DNA from 4 places in the Klebsiella sp. B345 genome. Region 1 is predicted to be linked to each of the others. Evidence: predicted binding sites of a transcription regulator. Region 1 holds the regulator's gene; each other region holds the start of a gene.
What was found. The regulator Fur, encoded in region 1, represses iron uptake genes when iron is present. The targets are predictions, from matches to a motif close to ATAATAATGAGAACNACTATCAA.
Positions count from the first base shown of each region.

Region 1 (5,192 bases):
GAAATAGAATATGTGCGCTTTGTCATAATCTTAAGCTTTGGTCGGCGAAAGAGATTGATAATTCGCGTCACGAAAAATAGTCTATCAATAGTGGTTATGCGGATTTTTACCGCTCCACTTTTTAGCAGTCTTATTTATTTTTTCGCGGTTTGCCCTTGGCACCGCTTTTAAAACGTCAAAGAGGATATGCACATGCGTACGTTTAGTGGCAAACGTAGTACGCTGGCGTTGGCTATTGCCGCCGTCACCGCGATGTCGAGCTGGATCGTTGTTCCGCAGGCCAGCGCAGCAGGATTTATTGATGATTCCACATTAACCGGCGGTATCTATTACTGGCAGCGTGAGCGTGACCGTAAAGATGTGACCGACGGCGATAAGTACAAAACCAACCTTTCTCACTCCACCTGGAACGCCAACCTCGACTTCCAGTCTGGTTATGCTGCCGATATGTTCGGTATCGACGTGGCGGCCTTTACCGCCATCGAAATGGCGGAAAGCAGCGAAAGCGGACACCCGAACGAAATTGCCTTCTCTTCACGAAATAAAGCGTATGACGAAGATTACTCTGGCGATAAGAGCGGGATCAGCCTGTATAAGGCCGCGGCGAAATTTAAATACGGCCCGGTATGGGCGCGTGCTGGTTATATCCAGCCAACCGGGCAAACGCTGCTGGCTCCGCACTGGAGCTTTATGCCGGGTACCTACCAGGGTGCTGAAGCCGGAGCCAATTTTGATTACGGCGACGCCGGTGCGCTGAGTTTCTCCTACATGTGGACGAACGAATATAAAGCGCCGTGGCACATCGAGATGGATGAGTTCTACCAGAACGACAAGAAAACCAAAGTCGATTATCTGCACTCACTGGGCGCCAAATACGATTTTAAAAATGACCTCGTGCTGGAAGCGGCGTTTGGTCAGGCTGAAGGCTATATCGACCAGTATTTTGCCAAAGCCAGCTACAAATTTGATATTGCCGGTACGCCGTTAAACACCAGCTACCAGTTCTACGGTACGCGTGACAAAGTCAGCAACGGCGGCAGCAACGATATTTACGACGGTACCGCCTGGCTGCAGGCATTGACCTTCGGTTACAAGGTCGCTGATGTGCTTGACCTGCGCCTGGAAGGGACCTGGGTGAAAGCCGACGGTCAGCAGGGTTACTTCCTGCAGCGTATGACCCCAACCTATGCGTCGTCCAACGGTCGTCTTGATGTGTGGTGGGATAACCGCTCTGACTTCAACGCCAACGGTGAAAAAGCGGTGTTCTTCGGCGCGATGTATGACATGAAAAACTGGAACATGCCGGGCTGGGCGTTTGGCGCATCATACGTTTACGCATGGGATGCTAAGCCGGGCAGAATGTCCACGCCGGACGCTTATTACAACGCGGATACCCGTCTGAAAGAGTCTGCCTACAGCCTGGATGCCATGTATACCGTCCAGGACGGGCGAGCCAAAGGTACGCTGTTCAAACTGCACTTCACGCAGTACGACAACCACTCCGATATCCCGAGCTGGAGCGGTGGTTATGGCAACATCTTCCAGGATGAGCGTGACGTGAAATTCATGGTTATTGCCCCGTTCACTATTTTCTGATGCCGTCGCGGCAGGCCTGAACCTGCCGCAACTCTGAGAGGTTAATGATGAAGAAACTATTGCTCATCGCACTAATGGCATCAGGGCTGGTAGCCTGTACGCAGTCTCCTGCGCCGAAAGAAGATACAAAACTGAAAGATGCCTACAGCGCCTGCATTAATACGGCGGAAGGTAACCCGGACAAAGTCCAGGCCTGCCAGAGCGTGCTGGATGTGCTGAAAGAAGATAAGCAGCATCAGCAGTTCGCCAACCAGGAAAGCGTACGAGTCCTCGATTACCAGCAGTGTATTCTGGCGACCCGCACCGGCAACGATCAGGCGGTGAAGGCGCGTTGCGACCAGATCTGGAAAGAGATCCGCAGCAACAATACCAAACCCTGATAACCTCCTGCCAACTCCGCATAATCAGTGCATAAAAAAAGCCAACCGTCAGGTTGGCTTTTTACTGTTTGCACGCGGGAAACTTATTTTTCCACCGCGTCGTGTGCATGCTCATCTTCGCGGCAATCGCCTTCTGCACAGTGGCCGTACAGGTACAGGCTGTGGTTGGTCAGACGGATGCCGTGACGGGTAGCGATTTCACGCTGGCGCGCTTCAATAGAGTCATCACTGAACTCGATCACTTTGCCGCAATCAAGGCAGATAAGGTGATCGTGATGATGCTGCTGCGTCAGTTCGAAAACAGATTTACCGCCTTCGAAATTATGGCGGGTAACAATGCCTGCATCGTCAAACTGGTTCAGTACGCGGTAAACGGTAGCCAGACCAATTTCTTCACCCATGTCGATCAGGCGTTTGTATAAGTCTTCCGCACTGACGTGATGGTTATCCGGTTCCTGCAAAACTTCCAGGATTTTTAATCGTGGAAGTGTGACTTTCAGGCCAGCCTTCTTTAATGCGGTATTGTTGTCAGTCATGCGGAATCTGTCCTGTTGCTAATCGATCTACTTCCATCAGCGGAAGTAATACAGAGAATCACCCGATGTAATGCGTCTCATTATAGAACTGCCATGTTGAAATGAAAACCGCAAGCATCGTGCCTTGTATGCTGTTAAAAACGAGGTGCCAGTTACAAACTGCGTCACCTGACCTCATCGAATCAGAGGACATTGTACAGATATGTGGTTAAAAGTTAAAAACTTGTAGCTATTAGTTTTATTGCTTTTACCTATCAAAACGGCGAAACCATAAGGTAACGCCGTTTGATCATTATGCGTTTTTGATTTCTTCGAGATGCAGCTCTTCAGAAACCTGCTTCACCCACTGCGAGACACGTTCGTTGGTCAATTCAGGCTGGCGATCTTCATCGATAGCCAGACCGACGAAGTGGTCGTCATCCGCCAGGCCTTTAGAGGCTTCAAAATGGTAGCCCGCCGTCGGCCAGTGGCCCACGATAGTGGCGCCGCGCGGCTCGATAATGTCGCGAATGGTGCCTAATGCATCACAGAAATATTCTGCATAGTCTTCCTGGTCGCCGCAGCCAAACAGCGCAGCCAGTTTACCGTTGAAGTCGACCTCTTCCAGCGTCGGGAAGAAATCGTCCCAATCACACTGTGCTTCACCGTAGTACCAGGTAGGAATGCCGAGCAGCAGAATGTCGTAGGCTTCCAGATCTTCTTTGCTGCTCTTGGCAATGTCGTGAACATCAGCAACATCTTTACCAAGCTGCTTCTGAATCATTTTTGCAATATTCTCGGTGTTGCCCGTGTCGCTGCCAAAAAAGATGCCGATGATTGCCATGAGTAAAATAACCTCTTGAAACTTAATAATGTGGTAGTGGCGTAATGCCCGCAGATAACGGCAATCATAGCAGAACAGGCGAGGGGGCGGAAACAGCAATCACGCCCGACTGCACACTCTGCTACATGAAAGCGTTTTTTTGAGGATTTTCAGGCTTTATCCTGGCGATGCAGGGCTGCCAGCTGAGTCATGAGTATCTCTTCGATCAAATCGCTGCGGTTCATATTGCGTGCTTCCGCAAGCTCATTGAGTGCGTCTACTGCCTCCGCGTTGAGTTTTAGCTCAACACGCTTCAGCCCGCGAACTTTATCGCGCTTGAGCTGATTACGTTTGTTGATGCGCAGTTGTTCATCGCGCGCAAGCGGATTGGTCTTTGGTCTTCCCGGGCGCCGCTCGGTTGCGAACAAATCTAATGTCGTACGGTCCGTTTGTTCTTTTGCCATGATTCTGAGTGACTTCGGGGAAACAGGTTGTCGGGCTATAGCCGACACAGATAGCGCGCCATAATACATCAGGCGAACCGCTGCGCCAACGACCGCGGGCATTCTGCTGCGCGGTCGGGCAGTTTTTAGCCAGTTAGGCCTGTCGCGTGCTCAGATAGCGGCGAATTGCGCGTAAAACGGCCTCCGGTTTCTCGGCATGGACCCAGTGGCCGGCTCCGGCAATCACATGGGCCCGCGCCTGCGGGAACTGGGCGAGCAGGGTGTCACGATAGGCATCGGTGACGTAAGGTGAATTCCCGCCTGGGATAAACAGCGCCGGATGCGGCCACGCCGGGATGGGTTCCCAACCCACAATGTGCGGGTACTGGTCCCATAACACCGGTACGTTAAAGCGCCACTGGCCGTCGACGAAAGATTTCAGCAGGAACTGAATCACACCTTCTTCCTGCAGATGTTCACGCATAACGGCCGCTGCCTGCTGGCGGGTGGTCGAGGCGGCGGTGGTGACGGCATTAATGGCGGCAAAAATTTCGTCGTGGCGCCGTACGTGATAATCCACAGGGGCAATATCGATAGCGACCAGGCCATCAATGCGCTCGGCTGCCACGGCGCTGAGCGCCATCACTGCTTTGCCGCCCATCGAATGACCAATAAACGTGGCTTTCTCAATCTGCCGATCGTCCAGTGTATCGATCAGATCCTGCGCCATTGCCGCGTAGGTCATCTCTGGCGAACGTGGGGAAAGCCCATGATTGCGCATATCAACCTGCACAACATCGTGGTCACTGACCAGATCGCGAGCGAGGATCCCGAGGTTGTCGAGACTGCCGAACAGACCGTGGACGAGGATGACAGGAGAATTATTGTGCGGATTTTGTGCAGATTGCGCGCGGCTATTTAATTTCATGGCAAAGTTCTTTTTTTCGCTTCGTCGGGTTAGGGTATTATGTTGGACATTCTGCCATCCGGCTGCAAGACCCAGAGCTATCTGAGTTTTACCGCCATCCTGGTTTGACGCTATTCGCGGTCAGGATTTGTCCTTATAATCCTGACAACTTGTATTCAGAATAAGATATCGCACTGGATTAAGATGAAAACAATTGAAGTTGATGATGATCTCTATCGCTATATTGCCAGCCACACCCAGCATATTGGTGAGAGTGCATCCGACATTTTACGGCGCATGCTGAAATTTTCCGCCGCTTCCCAGACTACCGCACCGATCGCGAAAGCGGTTCCGGCACCGTCAGCGACTCCTGTCGTTGAGGTTAAACCTGCGAACCCGGCGAAAGATAAAGTCCGCGCCATGCGCGAACTGCTGTTATCAGATGAGTACGCCGAACAAAAACGCGCGGTTAACCGTTTTATGTTGATCCTGACGACGCTCTATTCTCTGGATAATAAAGCGTTTTCC
Region 1 covers NZ_CP180443.1:4,490,169-4,495,360, forward strand. The annotation lists gene chiP (chitoporin ChiP) at 193-1,596, shown strand; gene chiQ (ChiQ/YbfN family lipoprotein) at 1,644-1,976, shown strand; gene fur (ferric iron uptake transcriptional regulator) at 2,060-2,512, opposite strand; gene fldA (flavodoxin FldA) at 2,805-3,335, opposite strand; gene ybfE (LexA regulated protein) at 3,485-3,778, opposite strand; gene ybfF (esterase) at 3,912-4,685, opposite strand; gene seqA (replication initiation negative regulator SeqA) at 4,869-5,192, shown strand, end outside.

Region 2 (5,192 bases), 1.9 Mb from region 1:
GTGAGCTGGACCTGGCGCATCAAGGTGCTGATGCACCTCGAAACCGAGCTAATGGGCACCGTCCGTGAACGCGCGGAAGATGAAGCGATCAATGTCTTTGCCCGTAACCTGCACGATCTGCTGATGGCGGCACCTGCCGGTCTGCGCGCCACCATGGGCCTCGATCCTGGCCTGCGTACCGGGGTCAAGGTCGCGGTTGTCGATGGCACCGGCAAACTGGTGGCCACCGATACCATCTACCCGCACACCGGGCAGGCCGCTAAAGCGGCGGTTGCCGTGGCTGCGCTGTGCGAAAAACACAACGTCGAGCTGGTGGCGATCGGTAACGGCACCGCTTCCCGTGAAACCGAGCGTTTCTTCCTCGACGTGCAGCAGCAGTTCCCGAAAGTTACTGCGCAGAAGGTGATCGTTAGCGAAGCAGGCGCCTCCGTCTACTCCGCCTCCGAACTCGCAGCGCTGGAATTCCCGGACCTCGACGTCTCCATTCGTGGTGCGGTATCTATCGCCCGTCGTCTGCAGGACCCGCTGGCCGAGCTGGTTAAAATCGACCCGAAATCCATCGGCGTGGGCCAGTATCAGCACGACGTTAGCCAGTCGCAGCTGGCGCGTAAGCTGGATGCGGTCGTCGAAGACTGCGTAAACGCCGTCGGCGTAGACCTGAACACCGCGTCGGTGCCGCTGCTTACCCGCGTGGCCGGCCTGACCCGGATGATGGCGCAGAATATCGTCGCCTGGCGCGATGAAAACGGTCAGTTCCAGAACCGCCAGCAACTGCTGAAAGTGAGCCGCCTCGGGCCAAAAGCCTTTGAACAGTGCGCCGGCTTCCTGCGCATCAACCACGGTGATAACCCGCTGGATGCCTCTACCGTGCACCCGGAAGCCTACCCGATCGTGGAGCGCATTCTGGCCGCCACCCAACAGGCGTTAAACGACCTGATGGGCAACAGCAGCGAACTGCGCAACCTGAAAGCCGCCGATTTCACCGATGACAAGTTTGGTGTGCCAACGGTATCCGACATCATCAAAGAGCTGGAAAAGCCTGGCCGTGACCCGCGTCCGGAGTTTAAAACCGCGAAGTTTGCAGACGGCGTGGAAACCATGAACGACCTGCTGCCCGGCATGGTGCTTGAAGGGGCGGTCACCAACGTCACCAACTTTGGCGCCTTTGTCGATATCGGCGTTCACCAGGATGGCCTCGTACATATTTCATCGCTGTCGAATAAATTCGTCGAAGACCCGCATACCGTGGTCAAAGCCGGTGATATCGTGCAGGTGAAAGTGATGGAGGTCGACCTGCAGCGTAAGCGTATCGCCTTAACCATGCGTCTGGACGAGCAACCAGGCGAGAGCAACGCCCGGCGCAGCGGCGGCAATGAACGCCCGCAGGGTAACCGCCCGGCAGCGAAAACGGCGAAACCTCGTGGCCGTGAAACAGCGTCTACCGGTAACAGCGCCATGATGGACGCGCTGGCTGCGGCAATGGGCAAAAAACGCTAATGCCTTCCCGGCCCCTCTGACGAGGGGCCGTTTTCATTCCCGCAACATTCGCCATTCCCTTTCCCTCGGCCAACAACCTCTGAGCGTTTATATATTCTGGTAACGGGTTAATTACCGTTAATTACGGTTAATTAAATGAGTAAATATTCCCCGCCTAAAGATTTCATTTTGTTAACCAATGAAACCTTAATTAAACATTAACAACAGCAGCTCACTTTGCCTTTATTTTTCCCTATGTCACAGACCTTGCGTCATATCAAAAAACAGGCAAATTTGCCGGTCTAAGTTGATTATTACACTGGTTATGTATTGATGATAAAAACCATTATCATTATCATCATTCGTAGTTAGTATATATTTTCTCCGTTGGCGATGCTCCCCGGCGCGGTGTGGCTATCGCATGCAATCCATTCTCATTGACTTAGCGATGACAAGTAGGCCCTATGCAATTCACTCCTCATAGTGCGTGGAAAATCACTGGTTTCTCTCGCGATATTAGCCCGGCTTATCGTCAGAAACTGCTGTCTCTTGGAATGCTGCCAGGCTCTTCTTTTAGTGTGGTTCGCGTCGCACCGCTTGGCGATCCTGTTCATATCGAAACCCGGCGCGTGAGCCTGGTATTACGTAAAAAAGATCTCGATTTAATCGAACTGGAAGCGGTTGCACAATAACGCCGGCCCGGCACTTAGAGTCTGAAATATGAAAAAATTAACCATTGGTTTAATTGGAAATCCTAATTCCGGTAAAACAACCTTATTCAACCAGCTCACCGGCGCCCGCCAGCGCGTAGGCAACTGGGCCGGGGTGACCGTTGAGCGTAAAGAAGGGGCGTTTACCACCACGGACCACCAGGTCACGCTGGTTGACCTTCCGGGAACTTACTCGCTCACCACCATCTCTTCGCAAACCTCTCTGGATGAGCAAATAGCCTGCCACTATATTCTGAGCGGCGACGCCGACATGCTGATTAACGTGGTCGACGCCTCAAACCTGGAACGTAACCTCTACCTGACCCTCCAGTTACTGGAACTCGGTTTCCCCTGCATCGTCGCCCTGAATATGCTGGATATCGCCGAGAAACAAAAAATCCGTATCGACGTTGATGCGCTCGCAGCTCGTCTCGGCTGCCCGGTGATCCCGCTGGTTTCTACGCGCGGTCGCGGGATTGAAGCCTTAAAAATGGCGGTCGATCGCCACCAGCAAAATACCGCGCTCGAACTGGTGCACTATCCGCAGCCGCTGCTGCGTGAAGCCAACCTGCTGGCCCAGGAGATGGCGCAGGACATCCCGGAACGTCAACGCTGCTGGCTGGGTCTGCAGATGCTGGAGGGCGATATTTACAGCCGCGCATACGCCGGCAATGCCGGCAATGCCGGCAATGCCGAGCATAAATTAGACGCCGCGCTCGCCAACCTGAGCAACGAGATTGACGATCCGGCGCTACATATTGCCGATGCCCGTTATCAAAGCATCGCCGCCATCTGCGATGCGGTCAGCAACACTCTGACCGCTGAACCGAGCCGCTTTACCGCCGCGATGGATAAAATCGTCCTCAGCCGCGTGCTGGGGCTACCGGTGTTCCTGTTTGTCATGTACCTGATGTTCCTGCTGGCGATCAACATCGGCGGCGCGCTGCAGCCGTTCTTCGACGCCGGCTCCGTCGCCATCTTTATCCACGGTATCCAGTGGCTGGGCTACACGCTGCATCTTCCAGACTGGCTGACCGTTTTTCTGGCCCAGGGGATTGGCGGCGGTATCAATACCGTCCTGCCGCTGGTGCCGCAGATTGGCATGATGTACCTGTTCCTCTCCTTCCTTGAGGATTCCGGTTATATGGCGCGGGCGGCGTTCGTTATGGACCGTCTGATGCAGGCGCTGGGCCTGCCGGGCAAATCCTTCGTGCCGTTGATTGTCGGCTTCGGCTGTAACGTCCCGTCGGTGATGGGGGCGCGCACGCTGGATGCGCCGCGTGAACGCTTGATGACTATCATGATGGCGCCGTTTATGTCCTGCGGCGCACGTCTGGCGATCTTCGCCGTCTTCGCCGCTGCGTTTTTCGGTCAGAACGGTGCGCTGGCGGTGTTCTCGCTGTATCTGCTTGGCATTGTGATGGCGATCCTGACCGGCCTGATGCTTAAACACACCATTATGCGTGGCGAAGCCTCGCCGTTCGTCATGGAGCTTCCGGTCTATCACGTTCCGCATATTAAGAGCCTGATCATTCAGACCTGGCAGCGCCTGAAAGGCTTCGTCCTGCGCGCGGGTAAAGTTATCGTGATCGTCAGTATCTTCCTCAGCGCCCTGAACAGCTTCTCGCTCAACGGGAAACTGGTGAACAACATCAACGATTCGGCGCTGGCGTCGGTCAGCCGGGTGATCACCCCGATTTTCAAACCGATCGGCGTGCATGAAGATAACTGGCAGGCGACCGTCGGGCTGTTTACCGGTGCGATGGCCAAAGAGGTGGTAGTCGGGACGCTGAACACGCTCTACACCGCGGAAGATATCCAGAATGAAGCCTTTAACCCGCAGGAGTTCCACCTCGGTGACGAGCTGCTGGCGGCGGTAGACGAGACGTGGCAGAGCCTGAAAGATACCTTCAGCCTGAGCGTGCTGGCTAACCCTATCGAAGCCAGCAAAGGCGATGGTGAAATGGAAACCGGCGCCATGGGCGTGATGGGCAGCAAGTTCGGCAGCGCTGCGGCCGCCTACAGCTACCTGATTTTCGTTCTGCTCTATATTCCGTGCATCTCGGTGATGGGGGCTATCGCCCGCGAATCCAGCCGTGGCTGGATGTCATTCTCCATCCTGTGGGGGCTGAACATCGCCTATTCACTCTCGACGCTGTACTACCAGACCGTCAGCTTCAGCCAGCATCCCCGCTATAGCCTGGTGTGCATCCTGTCGGTGATCCTGTTTAACGTCGTGGTCTTTGGTCTGCTGCGCCGGGCGCGTAGCCGGGTGGACGTCTCGCTGTTGGCCACGCGCAAAACGCCGTCATCCTGCTGCCAGAGTCCGGCAGGGGATTGCCACTAGGAAACCATGATGGCGTCACTGATTGAAGTCCGCGATATGCTGGCCCTGCAGGGCCGTATGGAGGCGACGCAACTCAGCGCCCGTCTCCATACGCCGCAGCCGCTGGTTGACGCCATGCTGAGTCGCCTGGAAGCCATGGGAAAAGTCATGCGTATCAAGGAAGACAAAGACAGCTGCTTGTCCGGTAACTGCAAAAGCTGCCCGGAGGGCAACGCCTGTTTACGGGAGTGGTGGGCACTGCGCTGAACGCCATGACGGCGGGAAGAGCACAGCAAAAAGCGGGTCCTGAGGACCCGCTTTTTGCTTATTTGTAGACGTCGGCGTTAGCGTGCACGGTTTTCTCGTTTTTCTCACCGGCAATGACCACAAAATACTTGCCGCCCAGCTCATCCGCTTTCTTCGACAGATCGCGTTTTGCATCCATCGGAGATGTCGTTTTAGAGGTGGTAATGCTTCCGACTTTCGTCAAATTCATCGACGCAACTTCATCTTTTTGAATCTCTTTCGCCGCAAATACGCCGAAAGACAGGGATCCAATAACCAGAGATGCAGCAATACCCGTAATAAGTTTCATAGCCTAACTCTCCATCAGGTTGTTTTTATAGGACACGGTAATGACCGAAATTCATTTTCTCCGTGACAACCTAAGTATTGCTTTG
Region 2 covers NZ_CP180443.1:2,546,081-2,551,272, forward strand. The annotation lists gene ACMYSO_RS12080 (Tex family protein) at 1-1,497, shown strand, start outside; gene feoA (ferrous iron transporter A) at 1,941-2,168, shown strand; gene feoB (Fe(2+) transporter permease subunit FeoB) at 2,197-4,533, shown strand; gene feoC ([Fe-S]-dependent transcriptional repressor FeoC) at 4,543-4,779, shown strand; gene ACMYSO_RS12100 (YdgH/BhsA/McbA-like domain containing protein) at 4,838-5,107, opposite strand.
Region 2: a site for Fur is predicted at 1,813-1,835, ahead of feoA (ferrous iron transporter A). Genes of this name have one in related genera too.

Region 3 (5,192 bases), 510 kb from region 1:
ATAAACCGGTAGATAGCAAAAGTAGCCTATACTGTTCTTAAAATGGAACAATGGAGGAAGGATGCTGGATCTTAATGACTTAGCCTGGTTTGTCCAGGTCGTCGATCATCAAGGATTCGCCGCGGCGGGCAGGGCGCTCGATCAGCCGAAATCAAAATTAAGTCGTCGGATCGCGCAGCTGGAAGAGCGGCTTGGCGTCCGGCTGATTCATCGCACGACCCGCCAGTTCGTGGTCACTGAAGTAGGACAGACCTTCTACCAGCACTGTAAAGCGATGCTGATAGAGGCCGAAGCGGCACAGCAGGCGGTGGAAACGTTGCGTTCAGAGCCGCGCGGCAGCGTGAAACTCACCTGTCCGGTAACCTTACTCCATGCCCACGTCGGGCCAATGCTGGCGCGATTTATGCTGCGCTACCCCGGCGTCAATGTGCAGCTGGAGGCTACCAACCGGCGGGTTGACGTTGTCGGCGAAGGAATCGATGTGGCGATCCGCGTGCGTCCGCGCCCGTTTGACGATAGCGATCTGGTGATGCGGGTGCTGGCCGACCGCGGGCAACGGCTGGTCGCCAGCCCGGCGTGTATTGCCCGAATGGGGCGGCCTCAGGCGCCATCGCAGCTGAGCACATGGCCGGGGCTGAGTCTCGATGCCGGAAAACATCAGCATAAATGGCAGCTGAGCGGGCCCGAGGGGGCGAGGGCGGAAGTCTATTTTACGCCACGGATGGTCACGACGGATATGCTGGCACTGCGCGAAGCTGCGATAGCCGGCGTGGGGGTGGTTCAGCTTCCTTTATTAATGGTGCGCGATCAGCTGGCTGCCGGAACGCTGGAAGTGGTGCTGGATGCGTGGCAGCCGCAGCGGGAAGTTATTCATGCAGTCTTTGCCTCGCGTCGTGGCCTGCTGCCGTCGGTAAGGGCGCTGGTGGATTTTCTCAGTGAGGAATATCAGCGGATGGAAGAAGATTGATTTTTCCGTGCCCGCTGGGGCACGGAAATGACTTCAATTAAAACGACATGGTGACCCCAGCGTAATAAGCACGGCCCGGCTCATTGTAGGTAGAAGCCCCTTCGTTCTCGCGGTAAACACGCTTATCAAACAGGTTGTTGATACCGGCATTGGCGCGCAGACTTTTTGTGATGTCATAATTGACGTTTAAACCCACGATGGAGTAGGGACTAATCTCCTTCTGGGAAAGTCCATTCCTGTTTTCAAGAGTGGTTTCAGCATACTGGCGCGGTTTCTGGCGACCATATTGCGTCCAGTTAATGTCGGTACTCAGGTCCTGAGTGACTTGCCATTCCAGTTGGGAGTTGATGGTAAATTCCGGGATGACGGACAGCGGATTACCGGTCTTCTTGCTTTCAGAACGGAACATGTACGTCGCGTTGGTGCGCCATTCCAGCGTATCGGCGATCAGAGGAATACTCAGGTTACCCTCGAGCCCTTCAACGATGGCTTTACCGCCGTTCTCCCACTGCAATACGTTATAGGTGCCATTGCTATAAATAGCAGACGTTCCTGAGACGATTTTATTTTTGTAATCATTACGGAAGTAGGTAATGCCGGCGGTGTAGCCTGCATGACTGAATTCTAATCCCACTTCTTTGTTGACGCTAATTTCAGGATCGAGGTTATCGTTACCGAGTAAATAGCACTGGCTCAGACCAATCGGGCAGCCGTTGCCACGCGTGGACAGGAGATAGCCTGGCGTTGACTGATAAAGATTGGGGGCTTTAAATGCGCGCGCGATACCGGCTTTCAAGACGAAATATTCGCCCAACCCTTGCGACATATTCAGGCTGGGGCTCCAGTTAGCGCCGAATTGATCGTGATAATCAAAGCGCAGACCCGGAATAATTTCGGTGCTGTCGGTTGCCGCAATATTATCTTCGAAATAGAGTGAGCTGATGGTGGCGGAGTTTTTACTGCTGCGTTGGGAAGGGTCACCTGAGCTACCCGGCAAATATAAGTCCGTGTTTGCCGATTGCATGGAGGCGGGATCGTTGAGCTCATCGCGGTTCCATTCCGCCCCCAGCGTCACCGTTTGATCAACCAGCAGTTGCAGAGGGAAGTTTATCTCCCCGCCCGCGCGATAACTTTCCAGACGGCTGGTCGAATTCTCATCACTATTAATCATACCTTCAGTACTGCCGCCGGTACCTTCTTTTAAGCGCGTGTTATTGGTTTTTTCATAGTTAAAGTTAAGCCTGGATGTCCCCCAGTCCCAGATACCGTTATGGGTGATACCGTAGTTTTGACGGTATAAGCGGTTTGTTTCGCTGCCATATAACGATTCAACCAGACCGTTCGCGCTGCTATTACTATTACTATTTTGAGTATCACCGGCGTAGATATTTCCCTGACGGCTATAGGCATAGGAGAAGTCAACAATCTGGGTCGGCGTCATTTTCCAGGACAGCACGCCGCTGATGTCTTTATTGCGCACGCCTTCACGGCCTGCGGCATAGGAGCCGTTTTGTGCGGTATTGATGTCAAAGGCATCAGCATCGGTGCGGTTGAGGTTGCCGTACAGGCGCATTGTCAGCGCGTCGCCTGCCAAAGGACCACTGAGGTTGAAGTTAGCGCGACGGGTGTCGCCTTCTTTGCTGTTTTCAGGCTGGTTGGTGTAGAGAGAGAGTGAACCGTGCCAATCGTTGGTAGGGCGCTTGGTGATGATATTCACCACCCCACCGGCTGCACCTGAGCCATAACGGGCGGCTGCCGGGCCACGAATCACTTCAATACGCTCCACCATTTCCGCCGGCACCCAGTTGGTATCGCCGCGAGAATCGCGTTCGCCACGCCAGTTGTAGCGAACGGAGTTACGAGAACTCACCGGCACACCATCGATCAGCACCAGGGTGTTTTCCGGCCCCATGCCGCGAATATCGATTTGGCGGTTGTTACCGCGGCTGCCGCTGGCACCGTTGCCGGTCAGGTTGACGCCGGGCATTTTACGGATGATGTCAGAAAGATCGTTCACCGGAGGGCTTTTTTGAATGTCTTCTGCCGTGATAATCGAGACGCCTGGTTGCTGTTTTAGCTCCTGTTCAGCGGTGACCAGCATGACTTCATCATCAGCGAGATTTTCTGTCGGTTCGGCAGCCAAAGCAGGAGTGGACAGTAAGCTGGCAAAAAGCAGCGTTATCGGACGCTTTCTACCATAAAAAGTAACATTCATTTTCATTATCTCCATAATATGCAGGAATAAGGCGCAGATGCGGATGATAATGAGATTGATTATCATTGTATATTGCGTGCGGTGTTTCTCCTTTTTTTCTACATTGTTCGTCAATTTTTCGTTTTTATGTAAGAGGATGTAAAATCTTGCGAGTCGTGATGTAAAGGCCAGGGGGAGGGATAGCAGGTGGAATGTTATTTATAACCAATTGATAAATATAAATAGTAACACCTTATGGTTATATGGTTATTTTTTTCGCTCACAGACAGTCGCGAAAATACAGCCCTGTAGCAGCGAAAAATAAGGAGAAATCGTGTTTTTCTCAATACAAATATTTACATTCAATATCATCCATTGACGCAATACCAGACTCTTCGATTGCCGTCAGGCTATTCATTGCGCCAACGCATATTATAACAGTTTGTTAACAAGTATGGCGTAGTATGCCTGGGAGTGAATGGCTGTGTGGCTGGTGCAACATGCGAAAAAAAGCCCGTGACTGCGTACGAACTCTTCTTAAAATATGGCGGTGAGGGGGGGATTGACTCGCTTTGCTCGCCCTACGGGCAGCCCGCTCACAGGTTCGCGGTCTGTCCAACTGGCGTTGCCAGTTGTCGAACCCCGGTCGGGGCTTCTCATCCCCCCCGGTGGGGTGCAACATGCGAAAAAAAAAGCCCGTGACTGCGTACGAGCTCTTCTTAAAATATGGCGGTGAGGGGGGGATTGACTCGTTTTGCTCGCCCTACGGGCAGCCCGCTCACAGGTTCGCGGTCTGTCCAACTGGCGTTGCCAGTTGTCGAACCCCGGTCGGGGCTTCTCATCCCCCCGGTGGGGTGCTACATGCGAAAAAAAAGCCCGTGACTGCGTACGAGCTCTTCTTAAAATATGGCGGTGAGGAGGGGATTGACTCGCGTTGCTCGCCCTACGGGCAGCCCGCTCACAGGTTCGCTGTCTGTCCAACTGGCGTTGCCAGTTGTCGAACCCCGGTCGGGGCTTCTCATCCCCCCGGTGGGGTGCTACATGCGAAAAAAAGCCCGTACTTGCGTACGAGCTCTTCTTAAAATATGGCGGTGAGGAGGGGATTGACTCGCGTTGCTCGCCCTACGGGCAGCCCGCTCACAGGTTCGCTGTCTGTCCAACTGGCGTTGCCAGTTGTCGAACCCCGGTCGGGGCTTCTCATCCCCCCCGGTGGGGTGCTACATGCGAAAAAAAGCCCGTACTTGCGTACGAGCTCTTCTTAAAATATGGCGGTGAGGAGGGGATTGACTCGCGTTGCTCGCCCTACGGGCAGCCCGCTCACAGGTTCGCTGTCTGTCCAACTGGCGTTGCCAGTTGTCGAACCCCGGTCGGGGCTTCTCATCCCCCCCGGTGGGGTGCTACATGCGAAAAAAAAGCCCGTACTTGCGTATGAGCTCTTCTTATAATATGGCGGTGAGGGGGGGATTCGAACCCCCGATACGTTGCCGTATACACACTTTCCAGGCGTGCTCCTTCAGCCACTCGGACACCTCACCATATTGTCGTTCCCGTTGCTGCTGGGAACGGGCGCTAATTTAGGGAAATACGTATCTCTCGTCAATCAACTTTTTCAAAAAACCGTGCGTTTAGCCAAACTTCGCGCAACTTGCGTTTTAAATGCGCGACAATCGATTTTTTTGTCACCACTCTCTTTTTACTCGATAGAAAAATGAAATTTGTTATGCTGACAACCCAATAGAAAACAACAAATAAAACATGACGCTTGGGTAGACCTGCACGACGCGTCAGCTATCAGGAGCCACGATGGACATTATTTATTATCACCCGACATTTGATACCGCTTACTGGATTGCAGAGCTGGAAAAACGGCTGCCAGGCGCGCGCGTCCGTGAATGGAAATCCGGTGACAACCAGCATGCTGATTACGCGCTGGTCTGGCATCCGCCAGTCGAAATGCTTCAGGGACGGGATTTAAAAGCGGTCTTTGCCCTCGGAGCGGGTGTTGATTCGATCCTCAGTAAACTACGCCAG
Region 3 covers NZ_CP180443.1:4,995,634-5,000,825, forward strand. The annotation lists gene ACMYSO_RS23395 (LysR family transcriptional regulator) at 62-967, shown strand; gene ACMYSO_RS23400 (TonB-dependent siderophore receptor) at 1,005-3,182, opposite strand; RNA gene ACMYSO_RS23405 (RtT sRNA) at 3,707-3,842, opposite strand; tRNA gene ACMYSO_RS23410 (tRNA-Ser) at 4,609-4,696, opposite strand; gene ghrA (glyoxylate/hydroxypyruvate reductase GhrA) at 4,965-5,192, shown strand, end outside.
Region 3: a site for Fur is predicted at 3,226-3,248, ahead of ACMYSO_RS23400 (TonB-dependent siderophore receptor). Genes of this name have one in related genera too.

Region 4 (5,192 bases), 1.6 Mb from region 1:
GCGAGGTCGTTGCTTCATGCTCAAGCTGCGCACTGTTGTTGCGGCATTCAACGTACGGAAAGGTATGCGCCCCGCAGTCCGGTCCAATCAGCATCGAGTCACACTGGGTGAAGTTGCGCGCATTGGTGGCGGTGGGCATGATTTTCACCAGCCCCCGGTAGCTGTTCTGGCTCTTCCCGGCGGAGATCCCTTTCGAGATGATCGTCGAGCGGGTGTTTTTGCCGATATGAATCATTTTGGTGCCGGTGTCCGCCTGCTGGTGGCCACTGGTGAGGGCGACGGAGAAGAATTCGCCGATCGAGTTATCGCCGCGCAGAATGCAGCTCGGGTACTTCCAGGTGATGGCGGAACCGGTCTCGGACTGCGTCCACGACATTTTGCTGTTCTCGCCTTCGCACAGCGCGCGCTTGGTGACGAAGTTGAGGATCCCACCGGTGTTGTTATCCCCGGGGAACCAGTTCTGCACCGTGGAATATTTCACTTCGGCGTCTTTGTGAATAATCACTTCGACCACTGCCGCGTGCAACTGATAGCTGTCGCGCACCGGCGCCGAGCAACCTTCGATATAGCTGACGTAGCTCCCCTCATCGGCCACCAGGATCGTCCGTTCAAACTGGCCGGTTTTTTCGGCGTTGATGCGGAAGTAGGTGGACAGCTCCATCGGGCAACGTACGCCTTTTGGCACATAGATAAAGGTGCCATCAGAGGCTACTGCCGCATTCAGCGCGGCAAAGAAGTTATCGTTGCCTGGTACTACGGTCCCGAGATACTTTTTCACCAGCTCCGGGTGGTCGTGAATCGCCTCCCCGAACGAGCAGAAGATAATCCCCTGCTCCGCCAGTTTTTCCCGATAGGTAGTGGCCACCGACACCGAATCGAAAATCGCGTCGACCGCTACTTCTCGTCCTTCACGGACCGGGACGCCCAGCAGATTAAAGGCCTCTTCGACCTCCTGCGTCAGGTAGGCCGCCGGGCCCGTTTGCTGTACCGCACCCGGTTCTGATGCGCAGGTGTCATCGCAGTTTCCACAGGAGGGCGCGGAATAATAGCTGTAATCCTGATAATTCAGGTGCTCATAATGCGCTTTCAGCCAGTGCGGCTCTTCCATCTCCAGCCAGGCGTTAAACGCACGCAGGCGGAACTCGAGCATCCATTCGGGCTCATTACGACGGGCAGAAATGGCGCGCACCACCTCTTCATTAATGCCTTTCGCCAGCTCATCGGTTTTTAGTTGGGTAAAAAAACCTTCTTTATAATTCAATGAGCCGTCGGACCAGGTTTTGACATCGTCAGTTGCTTCAGTATTACGAGACATAATTACTCCGCCTGAACCCCAAAGCTTTCACCGCAACCACATTCATGCTGCGCTTTTGGGTTATGAAACTTAAAGATTTCATTTAATCCTTCCCGGACGTAATCCAGTTCCGTGCCATCGATAAACGGCATGGCCTGCAGCGGCGCCCACAGCTTCGCACCGTCACGTTCAAACAGCAGATCGTCTTTCGCCGGTTCGGCAATCAGTTCAAGTACATAGGCAAATCCGGCACAGCCGCTGGTTTTAATCCCCAGACGCAGGCCTTGCTTGTCGGGCTGCTTAGTCACCAAATCACGAATATGCGCGGCGGCGGTCGGGGTCATCATCAGACCACGCCAGCTAAACTCATCGGGATTGAAGGTTCCAGTATCTAATTCCATCGCTCTACCTCATTGGTTGGCGCCATCAGGGCATGCGGCTATGTTAATGATAACGATTATCACTTCAACCCAGCCGGAGAAGGGATATTCGCTGCTCTGATGCTTTTTTAGCGCTTTTTATAAGCATAGACCCTGCTTCGCAGGTTAACAGCGGTCAATTTACAAATATAAAATATTGATAAATAACAAATTAATTCAGTAATAACCGGGTGATTTGGCGCAAGATAAAAGATGCATCGGAAATGCCTATTTTTGAAATAGAAAATGGCACCTTCTGTGAACAACAGGCATAACAAAATCAATGAATTAATCGCGAATAACGCTTTTCAGCGGTTATTTCCCCCATGACCAACCACAACAATCAATAAATGTCGATCGGCAAGATCGTCGGTTATCTGGAAAAATGAAGCCGCGATTCTGATAAATTCGGACAAAACCCTGGATTAAAGCGTATTAGTCTGGTGGCAAATTGATGTACAATTCCCGCTCATATTTCCAACAGTTTTCGGCCCGTCGTCGGAGTCACTGCTCACCCGGAGTTACGTAGTACAGAATGATAGATATCAGTATTATGTCGATGTGCATGGTAGTGCTGCTGGTGATGAGCGTACTGTTGAACTAAATCAGTCCCCCTTCCGCTATAGACCGCCCGGGCTTCACATTCGTGATGAATTGAGGAGTTTTGGAGGATTCGTCCCCCGTGGGATTGTTCGCCAACCTGGTTATCTCTAAGATTTCGCTCACATTCAAAATCTATACCCTAAATAATTCGAGTTGCTTGTAGGCAGCAACTTGGAGTATGACGGATATAAAGAGGTAACGAAGATGAAAAGAACGATTATTGCTCTGTTAGCCACTGTATCTGTTGTCGCCGCCAGCGCGTTTGCGGCAGATAAAACCGAGAGTCCTGCCCCTGCCGACCATTATGCCGGTCAGCCAATGATGGATATGCCCCAGGGCCGCGGCGCGATGCCCATGCCGCCATTCCCGCCGAGAAAACCGGTGATATTCTCCGCTACCGTCGCCACCGATAACCCGGTTGAGACCATTAACAAACTCACTCCGCTTATCCCGACGGATAAAGCAAAACATTATGAAGTGCGTGTGGAAGTGGTTCCCGTCCCGGATATGCCTGAACGCGGCTGAATTCGTTTACCGGGCTCCTGTTTGAAGACAAAAAAAGCTGCCGGTGTTGAGGGCAGCTTTTTATTTTACGTCTGACTTCGTGCTACAAATCTTTATCCTCGTGGCAACCTGTGCCGAGGACGCATGAATGACGACGGGATATTAACTTTTAATCTTTCTGTAGATAAACAGTACAACTAATGCACCAATTACCGCGACGACAAAGCTACCGAAATTAAATCCATCGACCTTGCCGAAGCCAAAAAATGTGCTAATCCAACCACCTACAACTGCACCGATAACCCCCAGAACGATAGTGACGATAAAGCCGCCGCCGTCTTTGCCTGGCATAATCCACTTAGCCAAAATACCGGCAATAAGACCAAAAATGATCCAGGAAATGATACCCATAGTTAACTCCGTCCTCTATGTTATTCACAAGTATATCGCTCTTAAATAGTAGCATAAATAGCGAGAGTGATTCATGAATTATATTTTTTGATGTTCTGCCTTGCTGCCTAAGCAATCATAGTCTACATATCAAGGGGTCATTGTTAATCCGCAAGGAGTTAAATATGGGGTATTACGTTATTAAAAAGTCTGAGAAAAGCGTGTCCCAGCCGTGGTATTTCCTGCTAAAAGCCGATAACCACGAAACCATTGCCACCAGTGAAATGTATTCCTCGAAGGATGCGGCGAAAAAGGGAATTGCCTCGGTGCAAAAGAATGGGCCGAGCGATACTATCAAAGATGAGACCGCATCCTGATGCGTGACTAAAGCAAGGAGATAAGGGGGAAACAGCGCCCCCTTATTGGCTAACGAACGGCGCTAAACGCGGTGGCGCGAAGAGATAGACTCTCTTCGCCGATGACCTCAGACAACTGCGGTGGTAAGGCGCGAAGAGCAGCACAAACGCCCCTGTTCATCAGAGATGTCAATCTGCCACACCTGATGACGAGAGCCAACATGGAGCGCCCGGCATACGCCGCGCACCCGGCCGCCACGCACCGAACGAATGTGGTTGGCATTGACCTCCAGCCCGACCACTTTTTGCTCACCCTCACTGCACAAATAGCCGGCAACCGAGCCGAGCGTTTCCGCCAGCACCACAGAGGCACCGCCGTGCAGCAGACCAAACGGCTGATGCGTACGCTGATCCACCGGCATGGTGGCTTCGATAGTCTCATCGGTAAAGACATCAAACTGAATATCCAGCAGCCCGACCATATTGCCTTCGCCCATACCGTTGAGCTGTTCCAGGGTTGTCTGACGTTTCCAAATCATCCAATAATCTCCAGCAGCGCCTGCAGCGGATGACGAACCCCGCTGCCTTCAATACGCTTCACCTGGCTACGACAGGAGTATCCGGTCACCAGGCAACGGTTGCGCGGTAAACGCTGGATCGCCTGTTGCCAGGAAAGCGCGTAGATATCCAGCGAGTTGGCATGGTTTTTCACCTCATGACCATAGGTTCCGGCCATACCACAACAGCCTACGCTGACGTTTTCCAGCTTCGCGCCGAAGCGCGCAAAAATCTCGGCCCACTGCTTCGGCGCGGCGGGTAGCGCCGTCACTTCAGTACAGTGACCAAACAGATACCACGCTTCGCCGCGGCGATCCTGCTCGCGGCTCTCCGGCAGCGCTTTAGGCAGCCACTCGTGCACCAGCATCACGTGGAAATCGCCGCGTTTGTCGCCGAGTACCTGGTTGTACTCATCGCGGTAGCACAGCACCAGCGCCGGGTCGACCCCGACCATCGGCATGCCCAGCTGCGCCACGCGGTTGAGGAAATCTGCAGTCTTTTGTGCCGTACGGGCGAAGCGCGACAGGAAGCCTTTGATGTGCTGAGCCTTACCGTTCGGTGAAAACGGCAGCAGCACCGGCTGGTAGCCGACTTTTTCAACCAGACGGACAAAATCAGCCACCACCTGCGCGTCGTAGTAGCTGGTGAACGGATCCTGCACCACCAACACCATCCTGGCTTTTTGCTCCGCACTGAGGCTTTCCAACAGCTCGAGAGTCATGTTCGCCGAGCGATGCCCGACCATTTGTTGCTTCAGCGACGGCGTCGAAAGCAACGGCAGATCGACCATGCCGATATGCTTCTCGGAAAGCTTGCGCACCCACGGCTGATTAATAAAGAAGTTAAAGGTCCTGGGTGCGTGGGCCATCAGCGGCGCATAGGACTCGACCGTCGCCACCAGATGGTCGCGCACAGGCCGCAGATAGCGGCTGTGATAGAGCTGCAGGAAGCGTGAACGGAATTCCGGCACATCAATTTTAATCGGGCACTGGGTCGAACAGGCTTTACAGGCCAGGCAGCCAGACATCGCCTCTTTCACTTCGTGGGAGAAATCATACTCCCCCTTGC
Region 4 covers NZ_CP180443.1:822,256-827,447, forward strand. The annotation lists gene sufB (Fe-S cluster assembly protein SufB) at 1-1,315, opposite strand, end outside; gene sufA (Fe-S cluster assembly scaffold SufA) at 1,318-1,695, opposite strand; gene ACMYSO_RS03900 (hypothetical protein) at 2,521-2,841, shown strand; gene ACMYSO_RS03905 (GlsB/YeaQ/YmgE family stress response membrane protein) at 2,983-3,231, opposite strand; gene ACMYSO_RS03910 (YegP family protein) at 3,396-3,587, shown strand; gene menI (1,4-dihydroxy-2-naphthoyl-CoA hydrolase) at 3,695-4,105, opposite strand; gene ydiJ (D-2-hydroxyglutarate dehydrogenase YdiJ) at 4,102-5,192, opposite strand, start outside.
Region 4: a site for Fur is predicted at 1,736-1,758, ahead of sufA (Fe-S cluster assembly scaffold SufA). Genes of this name have one in related genera too.